Regions from separate parts of the Amycolatopsis panacis genome, predicted to be linked through region 1. Evidence: riboswitches for the same ligand, from Rfam matches in the RefSeq annotation. Region 1 holds a riboswitch; each other region holds the start of a gene.
The links. Region 1 has a riboswitch for S-adenosylmethionine ahead of D5S19_RS06690 (methionine ABC transporter ATP-binding protein). Riboswitches for the same ligand answer to the same signal wherever they lie in the genome.
Positions count from the first base shown of each region.

Region 2: linked by a shared signal. The riboswitch ahead of thrC (threonine synthase) and the one ahead of D5S19_RS06690 (methionine ABC transporter ATP-binding protein) in region 1 are both predicted to bind S-adenosylmethionine.
Region 3: linked by a shared signal. The riboswitch ahead of D5S19_RS28585 (aminotransferase class V-fold PLP-dependent enzyme) and the one ahead of D5S19_RS06690 (methionine ABC transporter ATP-binding protein) in region 1 are both predicted to bind S-adenosylmethionine.

Region 1 is NZ_QZFV01000064.1:36,223-40,833, forward strand. It holds gene D5S19_RS06675 (transglycosylase family protein) at 1-710, shown strand, start outside; gene rsmA (16S rRNA (adenine(1518)-N(6)/adenine(1519)-N(6))-dimethyltransferase RsmA) at 836-1,678, shown strand; gene D5S19_RS06685 (TetR/AcrR family transcriptional regulator) at 1,689-2,264, opposite strand; SAM riboswitch class I at 2,589-2,680, shown strand; gene D5S19_RS06690 (methionine ABC transporter ATP-binding protein) at 2,894-3,910, shown strand; gene D5S19_RS06695 (hypothetical protein) at 4,033-4,512, opposite strand.
Region 2 is NZ_QZFV01000073.1:52,731-57,341, reverse strand. It holds gene D5S19_RS11700 (DMT family transporter) at 1-203, opposite strand, end outside; gene rpsT (30S ribosomal protein S20) at 617-877, shown strand; gene holA (DNA polymerase III subunit delta) at 1,267-2,238, opposite strand; SAM riboswitch class I at 2,378-2,511, shown strand; gene thrC (threonine synthase) at 2,525-3,790, shown strand; gene D5S19_RS11680 (ComEC/Rec2 family competence protein) at 3,869-4,611, opposite strand, start outside.
Region 3 is NZ_QZFV01000133.1:11,924-16,534, reverse strand. It holds gene lspA (signal peptidase II) at 1-526, opposite strand, end outside; gene D5S19_RS28585 (aminotransferase class V-fold PLP-dependent enzyme) at 573-1,895, opposite strand; SAM riboswitch class IV at 1,934-2,048, opposite strand; gene D5S19_RS28580 (potassium/proton antiporter) at 2,145-3,623, opposite strand; gene D5S19_RS28575 (penicillin-binding transpeptidase domain-containing protein) at 3,735-4,611, opposite strand, start outside.

The DNA.
Region 1 (4,611 bases):
GCGCGCTGCCCCTTGAGGGCTCCACGGTGCAGGTCAAGACCAAGAAGCACATCACGCTCTACGACGGCACCAACGCGCCGCGCCAGGTGACCACCACCGCGGTCACCACGAAGGAGTTCGCCTCCGACCTCAAGCTCAACCTCGGTCCGGACGACGCGATCGACGGTGGTCTCGACGTCTCGCTCAAGGACGGCGCCGAGGTGCACGTCTCGCGGATGGGCGTCTCGATGGTCGAGCAGGAGGAGACCATCGACCCGGAGGTGCAGAAGGTCGACGACCCGACGCAGCTCAAGGGCGAGCAGAGCGTCGCGGACCCGGGTACCCCGGGCAAGAAGGTGGTCACCTACAAGGTCACCAAGAAGAACGGCGCAGAGGTCTCTCGCGAGAATGTCTCGGAGAAGGTCGTCACCGCGCCCAAGCCGAAGATCATCAAGGTCGGCACCAAGCAGGCGCCACAGCCCGCCATCGGCGACACCGGCGTGTGGGACCGCATCGCGCAGTGCGAGTCGACCGGCAACTGGTCGATCAACACCGGCAACGGCTACTACGGCGGCCTCCAGTTCGACAAGCAGACCTGGAACGCCTACGGCGGCGGCCAGTACGCCCCCACCGCCGACAAGGCCACCCGCGAGCAGCAGATCGCGGTGGCCGAGAAGGTGCGCGCCGCCCGCGGTGGCTACAGCGCCTGGGGCTGCGGCTACAAGGCCTGAGTCCCGTTGGCTTTGGACAGCTGAAGGCTGTGAAGGGTCCCTTCACGGACTTTGAGTCCGTGAAGGGACCCTTCACGGCGTTACCGGGTTGTCGAGGCGCGGGCGGTGGTGGGTAGGCTCGTGCGGTGGTGGAACTGCTGGGGGCTGCCGAAATCCGCGGGCTGGCCGACGAACTCGACGTCCGGCCCACGAAGAAGCTCGGGCAGAACTTCGTGCACGACCCCAACACCGTCCGCCGCATCGTCGAACTCGGTGGGGTGCGGCCCGGGGACGTCGTGCTGGAGGTGGGGCCTGGTCTCGGGTCGCTGACGCTCGGTCTGCTCTCCGCCGGCGCGCAGGTCGTCGCGGTGGAGATCGACCCGGTGCTCGCCGCACGGCTGCCGCAAACGGCGGCTGAGCGCGCGCCCGAAGCGGCGGAACGGCTGTCCGTGGTCGGTGCCGACGCGTTGCGCGTGCGGGCCGCGGATCTGCCCGCGGAACCGGTGTCGCTCGTGGCGAACCTGCCGTACAACGTCGCCGTCCCGGTCGTGCTGCACCTGCTCGCCGAGCTGCCATCGCTGCGGCGCGGGCTGGTGATGGTCCAGACCGAGGTGGCCGACCGGATGGCCGCCGGGCCGGGCAGCCGCACTTACGGCGTGCCCAGCGTGAAACTCGCCTGGTACGGACCGGCACGCAAGGTCGCCCCGGTGCCGCGGAACGTGTTCTGGCCGGTGCCGAACGTGGATTCCGCACTGGTGTCCTTCGAACGCACCGATCCGGTCACCGCGGTCGACCGGGCTCGGCTGTTCGCCGTCGTGGACGCCGCGTTTTCCCAGCGCCGCAAGACTTTGCGGGCCGCGCTGGCCGGCTGGGCGGGCTCGGCGGAACGCGCCGGGGAGCTGCTCGCCGCGGCCGGGATCGACCCGCGCAGCCGCGGCGAACAGCTCGACGTGCACGCGTTCGCCCGGATCGCCGCCGCCGACGTCTGACCCGCGGTGGTCAGGGGCCGAAGATCCGGTCCAAGTGGTAGTCGAGCGTGGCCAGTACGGCGGTCGTCCGCCGGCGGCCGCGCAGGATGTCGAAGCCGAGGCCGGTGATCCCGGACACCAGCAGGTCCGCCTCGTGTTGCGGCCGGATGCCCGGCATCGGCTCGCCTTGTTCGAGCAGGTGCGTGACCAGGTCTTCCAGCGCGATGTCACGGTCCGGGAACACTCCCGGCTCGCGATACGAGCGGCTGAAGTAGGCGAGCCGCACGCGCAGTGCGAACTCGCTCTCGATGTCCAACGGCAGCAGCCCGGTGAGCACGCCCCGCAGCACGCCGCGTGCGCTCTGGCCGGCTTGCCCTTCGATGCGTTCCCGCGCCCGGCGTTCGGTGTCCTCGCGGAGATAACGCAGCGCCAGTACGAGCAGATTGTGCTTGGTCTCGAAGTAGTACTGCACCAGCCGCAGTGACACGCCCGCTTCTGCGGCAACTTCGCGCATGCGCACGGAATCCAGCCCACGATCCGCGACGATCCGCCAGACCGCTCCGGCGATCTCGCGGCGGCGCTGGTCGTGGTCCACCCGCTGAGGCACCCGCCGTTCTCCGTTCCCGAGGTGGTACGAGCGTATCTGATACAGCGGTACCAAGAAGACCGGATTTGCTCATCTTTGTGAACTATCCCGGGGCAGGCTCATCCGGTCGCTGGCGTGATCCCCGGCAGGAAAAAGGCGGTGCGAGGCGGTTGTCAAGTGTCCACAAGGGATTCTCGGGGTGAGCGCGGGCTGCCGGACCGTTCGGTGGCGGAACTTTCCGGTCCCCGCAGGCCGGGCGCGGATTTCACCACCGGCCCGCGACCACTCGTGTGATCTGCACCAACGTGCTTGCGTTCAGTCTGTGGGATCGGCTTTACTCGAAGACGTCCATCCCGAGCGACTGAGAGACCTGGCTCGCCGAAGTCGCAGCAACCACCCGCAAGGTGGGCAGGTGCTACCGCCAGGACCGATGGAGGCCGTTTCCGATGCAGACGCTCGCCCGCCCGCTCCTGCTGACCCGGCGCCGCGTAGTCGACGAAGGTCGCCGCACGGTAAGTGCGTGTCGACGCTCCATGGCCATCGCCTGATCCGCTTTTCCGCGATTCGCCACACCGTCCTTTGAGGACGGTCATCCAAGGACGCCTGGTGCGCCCGGAACCGGTGCTGCGCCCCTTGCCTGGAGCATATTCGTGATCACTGTCGAAAATGTGTCAAAATCCTTTCCTTTCAACGGAAATCGAGTCGCCGCCCTGCGTGACGTGAGTGTCGAGGTGCAGGCCGGCTCGTTGTTCGGCGTGGTGGGACCGGCCGATTCCGGCAAGTCCACCCTCGCCCGGTGCATTGCCCTGCAGGAGCGCCCGGACCGCGGCGTGGTGCGGCTCGACGGGCTCAACACCGGCACCCTGGACGGCCGCCGGCTGCGGGAGATCCGCCGCCGGCTCGGCGCCGTCGGCGCCAAGTCCGAGCTGCTCGCCGAGCGCACCATCGCCGGGAACGTCGCCGCTCCGCTGGAACAGCTCGGCGTGGACGGCCCGCAACGCCGCAGCCGGGTCGGCTCGCTGCTGGACCTGGTCGGGCTCACCGCCCGTGCCGGGCAGAAGCCGGGCGAGCTGACCGACGGGCAGCGCCGCCGGGTCGCCGTGGCCAGGGCGCTGGCCGCCGGACCGGCCGTGCTCGTCGCCGACGACCCGACCTCCGGGGTCGCCCCCGAGGACGCCGGCGCGGTGCTCGCCGTGCTGGACCGGGCCCGTGCGGAGCTGGGTGTCACGGTCGTGGTGACCACCCAGGACGCGGGCGTGGTCCGCCGGGTGTGCGACGACGTCGCGGTGCTCGACAACGGCGTCGTGGTGGAGCGGGGTTCGCTGCTGGACCTGATCTCCTCGCCGGCGAGCTGGACCGCGCAGGCGGTGCTGCCCTCGATCGAGACGAGCCGGGCGCAGGCGGCCAAGTACGACCGGTCGGCCGACGTGGTGCTGATCGGCTTTGCCACGGTCGGTGCCTTGCTTCCGGAGGCGGCCACCCGCTTCGACGTGGAGCTGTCCACCATCGGCGGTGGCCTGACTCGCCTCGGGGACACTCCGGTCGCCCGCTTCCGCGTGGGCGTCCGCGGCGAGCGCGCCGACGCCGCGTTGGCTTGGATCGCCGACCGTGGCGCGTATGTGGCCCAGCCGCAGTCCGTCCGCGGCCCGCAGGGCGTGGCTGCCTGAGTTGTCGCCGGCTGCCGTCCGGACGCGCTGAAAGCTGTGAAGGGTCCCTTCACGGACTCAGAGTCCGTGAAGGGACCCTTCACAGCCGAACCGGATCGCCCGTTCGCGGCCGGTCGCCGGGCTCACGGGTGCCCGGGCGGCGGAACTTCGCCGAGGTCCTCGCCGGGCCGGCCGAGAATGGCGGCGAGTTCGGGATCCGCGTGGATCTCCGCGGTCCGCTTCCACTTCGCGACCAGGATGGCGACCGGCGCCGGGTTGCCGAGGGATTCGGCGCGCTCAAGCGTCTCGATCAGCTCCATCACGAAGGTCTGCACATCCGCCTTCGGCAGGTACCGGACCCAGGGGAAGGCGGTCGGCAGCACCTCGGTGGCGAGGGTGACCGCCTGATCGCTGCGGCGCAGCAGCTCCACGAAGATCTTCGTGGTCGCCGACGCCGCGGCGACCACCTGTTCCGCCCGTTCGGCGGTGATCAGCAGCAGATCCTGCTGATCCTTCTCCCGGCGGCGAATCCGCACCGACCGCTCCGCCGACCGCTCGAGCTGGGCCACGACCCGGCGCGGATGCAGGGACAGCTCGGAGATGTTGACTTCCGTCATGGTCATACTTCAAAACTACTTCCAAAGTACCCCCTGTCCAGTCCCCGCCCCGCCTCCGGCACGTTTTCTCCTGGTGAGAAGGCCGCCGACCCGGCCACGTAGGCT
Region 2 (4,611 bases), on a different contig from region 1:
GCCGCCCCCAGCCAGCTCCACTGTGGACGCTCCGGCTCGACGACCAGCGCCACCACCACGAACGGCAGCAAGAGGACTGCGGAAACCGTGTAGTACAGCCAGACGAACTGCGCACCCCCGCCGGAAACCCGCTTGGCCGCGAGATTCCAGACCGCGTGCACGACCGCGGCGGCGAGGACCATGGACAGAGCAGTGCCGTTCACGAGAACCCTTCTGGTCTTGGGCGCATGCCGAAGACCGGGTTCCTCCAGGCTTTTGTCCCGTCAGATGAACGACCGGCACCCTGCCCGGCCGACGGTGCCGCTCGGACCAGCCCCGCCGGACCTCGTTGTCACAGCGCCCGCACAAGACGGACGACGGCCCGGCGACGGAACCCTAGGCACTACCGGATACCACCGTAACCGAGGCGGCAAGGGCGTATCGGACGACTGCCAGCCCCAAGATCCGGGCCGAAGGAAATCCGGGCACCTCGCAGGGCCGCCGAGCTGGGCTGTTAAGCTTTCCCTTCGTCGCCGTGCGGCATTCCGTCAGGGAGGAAACCCGGTCGCCTTCGCGGGCGCTGCCGGAGCCAGTACGTCGCGGTGACGACCTTCATCGAGTGAAAGAGGACGCCTCCATGGCCAATATCAAGTCGCAGATCAAGCGCATCACCACGAACGAGAAGGCGCGGCAGCGCAACCTGGCGATCCGGTCCTCGGTGAAGACCGCGATCCGCAAGTTCCGCGAGGCCGCCGAGTCCGGCGACAAGGACAAGGCCCTCGAGCTGCAGCGCGAGGCCGCTCGCAAGCTCGACAAGGCGGTCACCAAGGGCGTCATCCACGCCAACCAGGCCGCGAACAAGAAGTCGGCGATCGCGAAGCGCGCGAACCAGCTCTGAGCCGGTTCGCCTGAAGGCCCGGTGACCTCGGTCGCCGGGCCTTTTCGTATGCCCAGGTGACCTCGGGCCACGCAACCTCGTCCTGGTCCTACCCGTCAACGGCCTGCCCGCACCGTTCGTGCTGCGATGTCCCACGACCTGCGTTCCGTCTGCCACCCGAAGGACTCACAGCACACGCAGGGTCGCGTGGAACAGCACCCCCACCGCCGCGTCATGCACCCGGTCTCACGTCCTGGACCGGGACCCCGTTCCCCGGACGACCGCAGTTCTTGCGCCGGAACCCGCCGCCTTCGACCGATCCGGTCTTCGGTACCTGCCGCATACCCTCCGGATGACCAGGGAACGCGGCCACGCCACCGCGCCGGACGACGGCGCCGGACGATCGGGGTTCAGCGGTCGCCCCTCGCGACGACCACCTCGACGACGGCTCGTTCCAGGGCGTAGTCCGCGTCCGCGGCGGCGCCTTTCACCTCGGCGTTCAGCCTGGCCACGACGCGCATCGCGGTGGCAAGGCCATCCTGGCCCCAGCCCCGGGACTGGCCCTGTGCCTTGCGGATCTTCCACGGCGGCATGCCGAGCTCGCCGGCCATCTGGTTCGGGTTGCCGCGCCCGGCGGCGGACACCCGCGCGATGGTGCGGACGGCGTCGGCCAGCGCGTCGGCGACCAGCACGTGCGGGACGCCCAGCTGCATCGCCCAGCGCAGCGATTCCAGCGCGGCGGCTCGGTCACCGGCCACGGCCTTCTCCGCCACCGCGAACCCGGTCACGTCGGCGCGGCCGGTGTGGTAGCGGCGTACCGCCTGCTCGTCGATCACGCCGCCGGTATCCGCGACCAGCTGGGTCGCCGCCGAGGACAGCTCGCGCAGGTCGGAGCCGACGGAGTCGAGCAGAGCCGACACGCCCGCTGGGTCGATCTTCCCGCCCGCACGGCGGACTTCGTTGCGTACGAACGATTCCCGTTCGGCGGGTTTGGTGAGCTTCGGGCATTCGGTGATCTCCGCGCCTGCCTTCTTCAGCGCGCCCGGCAGCACTTTGGCCGCCTTGCTGCGCCCGCCGCCGCTGTGCACGACCACCAGCACCACCCCCTCCGCCGGGGCCTTCAGGTAGGCGAGCACCGCGTCGGACAGGTCCTGCGAAATGTCCTGCGCCGACTCCAGCACGATCACCCGCCCCTCCGCGAACAGCGAGGGGCTGACCAGTTCGGCCAGTTCGGGCGGTGTGAGTTCAGACACCCGAATCCGGGTCAGGTCGGCCGTCGGATCGGCGGCCCGCGCCGCGTCCAGCGCGGCGCGCACGGCCCGTTCGATGAGCAGTTCTTCCTCGCCCGTGACGAGGTGCAGCGGCGCGGGTGCGGTGGTCACCCGGCCATCCTCTCACCCGGCCGGCAGTCCGCCCGCTCCGGTGATCTGGACCGCCTCCATGGCACGAGGTGATCGGTGTGCCGTACGGTGTGGCCCAGGCGGCATCCACATCCACTGCGGTGCGCCCACAACTGAATACCGCTCATCCAGAGGGGCAGAGGGAACGGCCCGACGAAGCCCCGGCAACCGGCGTACAGCCTGTCATCCCGCGATCGCGGGATAGCTGACGAACACGGTGCCAATTCCGGCCCGCCATGGCGGGACAGATGAGGAAAGGAACCTCGCGATGACCGCATCCCTCGGCACGGACCCCGCCCGCACCACGCTCGATCTCGGCCCCGCCGTCGAGCTGGTGTCGAAGGAAGAGGGACACCGGCAGCCGCTCGCCCCGGAATTCGTGTCCGCGGAGGACTTCTCACCGCTTGAGGTGGCCTACGACTTCGGCCGCGTACGCCGTGAGGACATCGAGGCGGGCCCGAAGAACATCTGGCGCTACAAGAAACTCCTTCCCGTCCCCTCGACCGTCGAGCAGATCCCGAACACCGAACCGGGCGGTACCCGGCTCGTGCGCGCCGACCGGCTTGCCAAGGCACTCGGCCTGAAGACCGTGTGGGTCAAGGACGACACCGGCAACCCCACCCACTCGTTCAAGGACCGTGTGGTCGCGGTGGCACTCGCCGCGGCCCGCGAGTTCGGCTTCGAGGTCCTCGCGTGTCCCTCGACCGGCAACCTGGCCAACGCGACCGCGGCCGCCGCCGCGCGCGCCGGCTGGCGGTCGGTCGTGCTGATCCCGAAGAGCCTCGAACGTGCCAAGATCCTCACCACCGCGGTCTACGACGGCGACCTGATCGCTGTCGACGGCAATTACGACGACGTGAACCGCCTCGCCACTGAGTTGGCCGCCGAGCACCCGAAGTGGGCGTTCGTGAACGTCAACGTCCGCCCGTACTACTCCGAGGGCTCGAAGACGCTCGGCTTCGAGGTCGCCGAACAGCTCGGCTGGCGCCTGCCGGAACAGATCGTGGTGCCCATCGCCTCCGGTTCCCAGCTGACCAAGGTGGACAAGGGTTTCCGCGAGTTCGGTCAGCTCGGCCTCGTGGAAGCCAGCCCGTACAAGGTGTTCGGCGCCCAGGCCACCGGCTGCTCCCCGGTGTCGACGGCGTTCCGCAACGGGCACGACGTGGTCCAGCCGGTGAAGCCGGACACCATCGCCCGTTCGCTCGCGATCGGCAACCCGGCCGACGGCCCCTACGTGCTCGACGTGGTCCACCGCACCGGCGGCGCGATCGAGGACGTCACCGACGAGGAGGTCGTGGAGGGCATCCGGCTGCTCGCGCGCACCGAAGGCATCTTCACCGAGACCGCGGGCGGGGTCACCGTCGCCACCGCGAAGAAGCTGCTGGAGACCGGCAAGCTCGACCCGGACGCGGAGACGGTGCTCCTGATCACCGGCGACGGCCTCAAGACCCTCGACGCGGTGGAGAACCACCTCGGCCCGAAGGCGACGGTGCCGCCGTCCACGGAGGCCGTGAGCAAGGCACTCGGCTACTGACACGACGGTCCGGTCGTATCCGGTCGCCGCCGTTCGGTGACCGGACACGAACCGGCACGCCACCGGCACTGGCAGCAGCTAGTGCGGTGGTCCCCGTGGCTCACCCCTGCGCGCGACGACAGGCCCACCGTCGCCGGGAAGTACCGCGGTGTCCCCGTCGACGTCGGTCCGGGTGATCAGCGCACCCAACGCCCCCAGAACGTCCACTGTGGACTTGCTGGGATGCCCATATCCATTGCCCGCACCGACGCTGATCAACGCCGCGCGCGGCCTTACCGCAGCAAGGAACTGCGGCACGGAGTATTTCGAACCGTGGTGCGGCACCTTGAGCACATCCGCGGTCAGGTCCACTCCCCCGGCCAGCAAGTCCGCCTGCGCGGCCAGTTCGACGTCCCCGCTCAGCAGCACCCGGCCGGCAGACGTGGTGGCGCGCAGCACCACTGAGCTGTTGTTGATCATCGTGCCATCCTGGAGGGCAGGCGATCTGGTAGTCGCGTAACGCGGCCCGAGCACGTCGAGAGACAAGCCCGGCCAGTCGAGCCGCCGGCCCTGGTTCAACTCCACCAGCGGTACCCGGTGCTTCGCGGCCTCGGCCGAGACCTGCTGCCATGCCCACGCAGGCGCCCGCCCCGGCCCGACCGCGACCGCGCCGACGGCTCTCCCCTCGAACACCGACGAGAGCCCGCCCACATGGTCGGCGTGCAGGTGGCTCAACACGATCAGCGGCACCCGGTCCACACCGAGCCGGTTCAGGCATTCGTCGACCGGCCCCGGTTCCGGCCCGGTGTCGACCACCACCGCACGCCCGGGTTCTCCGGTCG
Region 3 (4,611 bases), on a different contig from region 1:
AGCCCTGGCCGTTGGGTGCGAAGGCGGAGATGAAGTCGATGACGTGGCCATGCAGCGGGCCCGGCGCGCGGAACAGGCGGTCGGTCAGGTTGCCGAGCGCACCCGCGAGCACCAGGCCGAGCCCGATCGCCCAGCCGACCGAGCGCAGCCGCCGCGCCAGCCACACGATGGCCACCACGACCGCCGCGGCGATCAGCGCGAGCACCCAGGTCATCCCGGTGGCCATGGAGAAGGCGGCCCCCGGATTGCGGATCACCTGCAGGTAGATCAGCCCGCCGAGGATGCGGACCGGCTCCTTGCCCTCCAGATTGGCCGCGACCAGGTTCTTGGTCACCAGGTCGATCACCCAGATCAGCACCGCGACCGCGAACACCAGGCCGATCCGCCGCTTGGGCAGCGACGGCGCCGGGGCCACCTCGGCTCCTCCGGTATCCCCCCCGGGCCGCGGCTCGGCAGGCCCGGGCACGTCAGGCTCGGGCACAGCGGGCTCGGACACGTCGGATTCGGGCGAGGGCTCGGTGCTCACTCCCCCATTGTCCACGCTCGCCCCCGGCCCACTCCCAGCACCGCCGTCAGGCACAGAACGGCGGCAGCTCACGCGGGTCGCCGACCGGCGCCCACCGGCCGTCCACCTTGGTGTATTCCCACCGAGCGCCGCGGGCGACGATCTGCCGCAAGGCCAGCAGGAGCCGGTCGACGTGCTCGGCGGTGCTGCCCAGCCCGAGGCTCACGCGGAGCGCCTGCTGCCCTTCGCCGCCGGTCTCGCGGATCAGGCGGCGAGTGGCGACGTGGGCACAGAACGCGCCGTCGCGCACTCCGATGCCGTACTCGGCCGACAGCACGGCGGCGACCCAACCCGGGTCGAATCCGTCGACGACGAAGCTGACCGTGCCGACGCGGTCCACCGGGGCGTCGAACAGCCGCAGTTCGGCGCAGCCGGGCAGCACGGCGAGGCCCGTGCGGAGCCGTTCGAGCAGCTCGGCCTCGTGCGCGCCGATCGCGTCCCAGTTCGCGGCCAGCTGTTCGCAGGCGACGCTCAGCGCATACACGCCGACGGTGTTGGGCGAGCCCGCCTCGTGCCGCTCCGGCCCGGCGTTCCAGACCACGGCCTCTTCGGTGACCAGCTTCGTCGCACCGCCGCCGGCGAGGTACGGCACGGCCGCGCGCAGCCAGTCGCTCCGGCCGATCAGCGCGCCGGCACCGAACGGCGCGTAGAGCTTGTGCCCGGACAGCGCCACGTAGTCCACGTCGAGCTCCCGCAGCGAGATCCGCCGGTGCGGCGCGAGCTGCGCGGCGTCCAGCGCCACCCGGGCACCGTGTTTCCGCGCCACCGCGGAGATCTCCGCCACCGGCAGCAGTTCACCGGTCACATTGGACGCTCCGGCGACGACCACCAGCCGCGGCCCCTGCGGGCAGGCGGCCAGCGCTTCGTCCACAACGGACACTGCGGCCAGCCGGGTACGCGGCAGCGACACCCGGCGCACGTTCGGCCCGCGCCACGGCAGCAGCGCGGCGTGGTGCTCGGTGTCGAACACGACCACGGAAGTGTTGCGCGGCAACGCCTTCGCCAGCAGGTTGAACGCATCGGTGGTGTTGCGGGTGAACACCACGGTGTCGGTGTCGCGGGCGTCGGCGAAGCGGCGCAGCACTTCCCGCGTGCGCTCGTACAGCCGGGTGGAGACCTGCGACGCGAACCCCGCGCCCCGGTGCACGCTGGCGTACCAGGGCAGGAACTCGTCGACCGCGGACCGGACCGCGGACAGGCACGGCGCACTGGCCGCGTGGTCGAGGTTGGCGTAGGAGACGTCGCCGCCGGTCACCAGCGGTACGCGCAGGCCGGCACCGGCCACCGGCGGAACAGAGGTTTCGGTGGTCCGGTCGAGTGCGAGAGTCATGACGCTGCCTCCTCGGCAATCCGGGGGACCCGGCGAGGGGCCCGCGCTTGCCCGCCGCACTGCGCGACCGGCCCGGTCCTCACCCGGGGCACCCCACCGCGGAAGGAGGGTTGCCGGCCAGCAAGCCGGGGCTTGACGCTGGCACTCATGACCTGCCGAGAACGATAGCCGATCATCGGCGCGCGGCACCAGCCCATTCCGTGATCTGAGACGGCCGTCACCCGGTCAGTCCACAGTGGACTGTCCCGGTCAGCGGCCGGACTCGCCGCGCCACCTGGCCAGCCGCCCGGCCCGGTCCACCGCGCGGATCCGCAGCTCGGCGGCTTCGCGCACGTGCTCGGTGGCGACCACGAGCAGCTGGTCGTCCTCCTGCAGCCGGCTCGTCTTCTGCGGGGTGAACCCGGCTCCGCCGCGCACCACCAGGCTCACCGTGGCCCCGGCGGGCAGCCGCAGCTCGGACAGGTACACGCCGTGCAGCTTCGAGCCCTTCTGGATGCGCACCTGCAGCAGCTCGGCGCCGAGCTCGTCGAGCGGGGCCGAGTCGACCTCGATCTCCTGCACCTCGCCCGCCCGGTCCAGCCGCAGCAGCCGCGCCAGCGGCCCCAGCGTCGACCCTTGCAGCAGGGTCAGCACGATGACGAGCACGAACACCGCGTCCACCAGCCGTTGCGCGCCCGGCACGCCTTGGGACAGCGGGATCATCGCGAGCACGATCGGCACCGCCCCGCGCAGCCCGGCCCAGGACAGGAACGCCTGCTCTCGCCAGGGCAGCCGGAACGGCAGCAGGGACAGCGCCACCGACAGCGGCCGGGCCAGCAGCAGCACGACCGCGCCCGCGACCAGGCCGGGCACCAGCGTCTCCAGCAGCCTGCCCGGCGAGGCGAACAGGCCGAGCAGCACGAACAGCCCGATCTGGGCGAGCCAGCCGAGCCCTTCGGCGAAGGACAGGGTGTCCGAGCGGTGCGGCAGCTTCGAATTGCCCAGCACCAGCCCCGCGACGTAGGTGGCGAGCAGGCCGGAGGCGTGCGCGAGCTGACCCGAGGAGTAGGCGAGCACGCACACCGCGACCGTGGCGAGCGGGTAGAGCCCGGTCGCCGGGAGCGCGGCCCGGCGCAGCGCCTGGGTGCCGAGCCAGCCGAACGCCAGCCCGATGGCCAGGCCGGCGGCCAATTCGTAGACCACCACCAGCGGCAGCGACCAATCGACCGCATCCCCGGAGGCCAGTACGATCACCGCGATGTAGGCGGGCGCGTCGTTGATCCCGGACTCGAGTTCGAGCATGCCGGACAGCCGTTTGCCGATTCCGGCCGAACGCAGCACGGAGAACACCGCCGCGGCGTCGGTGGAGGCCAGTACCGCGCCCCACAGCAGCGCCAGCCGCCAATCGAGGCCGAGCAGCCAGTGCAGCGCCGCGCCGGTGACCACGATGCTGATCACCACGGCCACTGTGGACAGCACGATCCCGGGCCCCAGCGAGGATTTGACCGACGACCAGCGGGTGGTGAGCCCGCCTTCGGTGAGAATCAGCACCAGTGCGGCCAGCCCGAGCGACTGGGTGAGCGCCGGGTTGTCGAAGTGGATACCGAGGCCGGATTCCCCGAGTACCACGCCGATCGCGAGATACAGCAGCAGTGACGGGAAGCCGAGCCGGATGGACACCCGCACCGCGAGCACCGAGGACAGCAGCACCAGTCCGCCGACGCCGAGGAGTACCGGAAGTCCGTCCATGTCGCCTCCCCGTCCCCGACCCGCAGCGCGTCCAGAATAGTGAGGCGCCCGGCGCGGCCGGACACGTGTCCCCGAAACGGATGTTCCAGTCCTTTTCGGACGGTGCGACGGCTAGGGCACGGCGGCGAGGAATTTCGCGCCGAGGGCGACCGCCGGACCGGAGTCCTGGCCACCTTCGAGAAAGACCGAGAACGCCACGTCACCGCGGTAGCCGACGAACCAGCCGTGTGCCTGGGCGCCGTCGCCGAACTGCGCGGTGCCGGTCTTGCCGAACACCGCACCCGAACGGGCGAGCCCGGTGGCGGTGCCCGCGGTGACCACCTCCCGCAGCATCGTGCGCAGCGGCGCCAGCACCGCGGCGGGCGGCGGCGCGTAGGCGGTGACGACCTTGGTGCCGCCGTCCGGCCAGAGCTGCGGCGTGATCGCGCGCCCACTCGCCGCGGTCGCCGCCAGTACCGCGGCGCCGAACGGGCTGACCTGCACGGTGCCCTGGCCGATGCCGTCCTCGACCTGTTCGTCCGGGCTCTGCGAGGGATCGACCCGACCCAGTTCGGTGCGCATGCCGGGGAGTTCGAAGTCAGCGTTGAGGCCGTACTGCGTGGCGGCTTTCGCCAGTGCGTCGGCGGGCAACTGCGCGGCGAGCTTGCCGAACGTGGTGTTGCAGGAACGCGCGAACGCCCGCTGCAGCGTGGTCGTGCCGAGGTCGAAGCCCTCATTGGACAGTGTTCGGGTGCCGATTCGTTCGGTGAGCGGACAAGCCATCGGTGAGTCCACAGTGACCAGACCGGCTTCCAGCGCGGCGGTGGCGGTGACGATCTTGAACGTCGAACCGGGCGCGTACTGTCCGCTGAACGCCGATGCCGGGTTGTCCACCTGGCTGTTCTGCGCCACCGCCAGCACATCGCCGGTAGACGGCTGAAGCGCGACCAGGACGGCCTTGCCGCGATAGCCGTCGACAGCGGCCTGCGCAGCTGCCTGGATCGCCGTG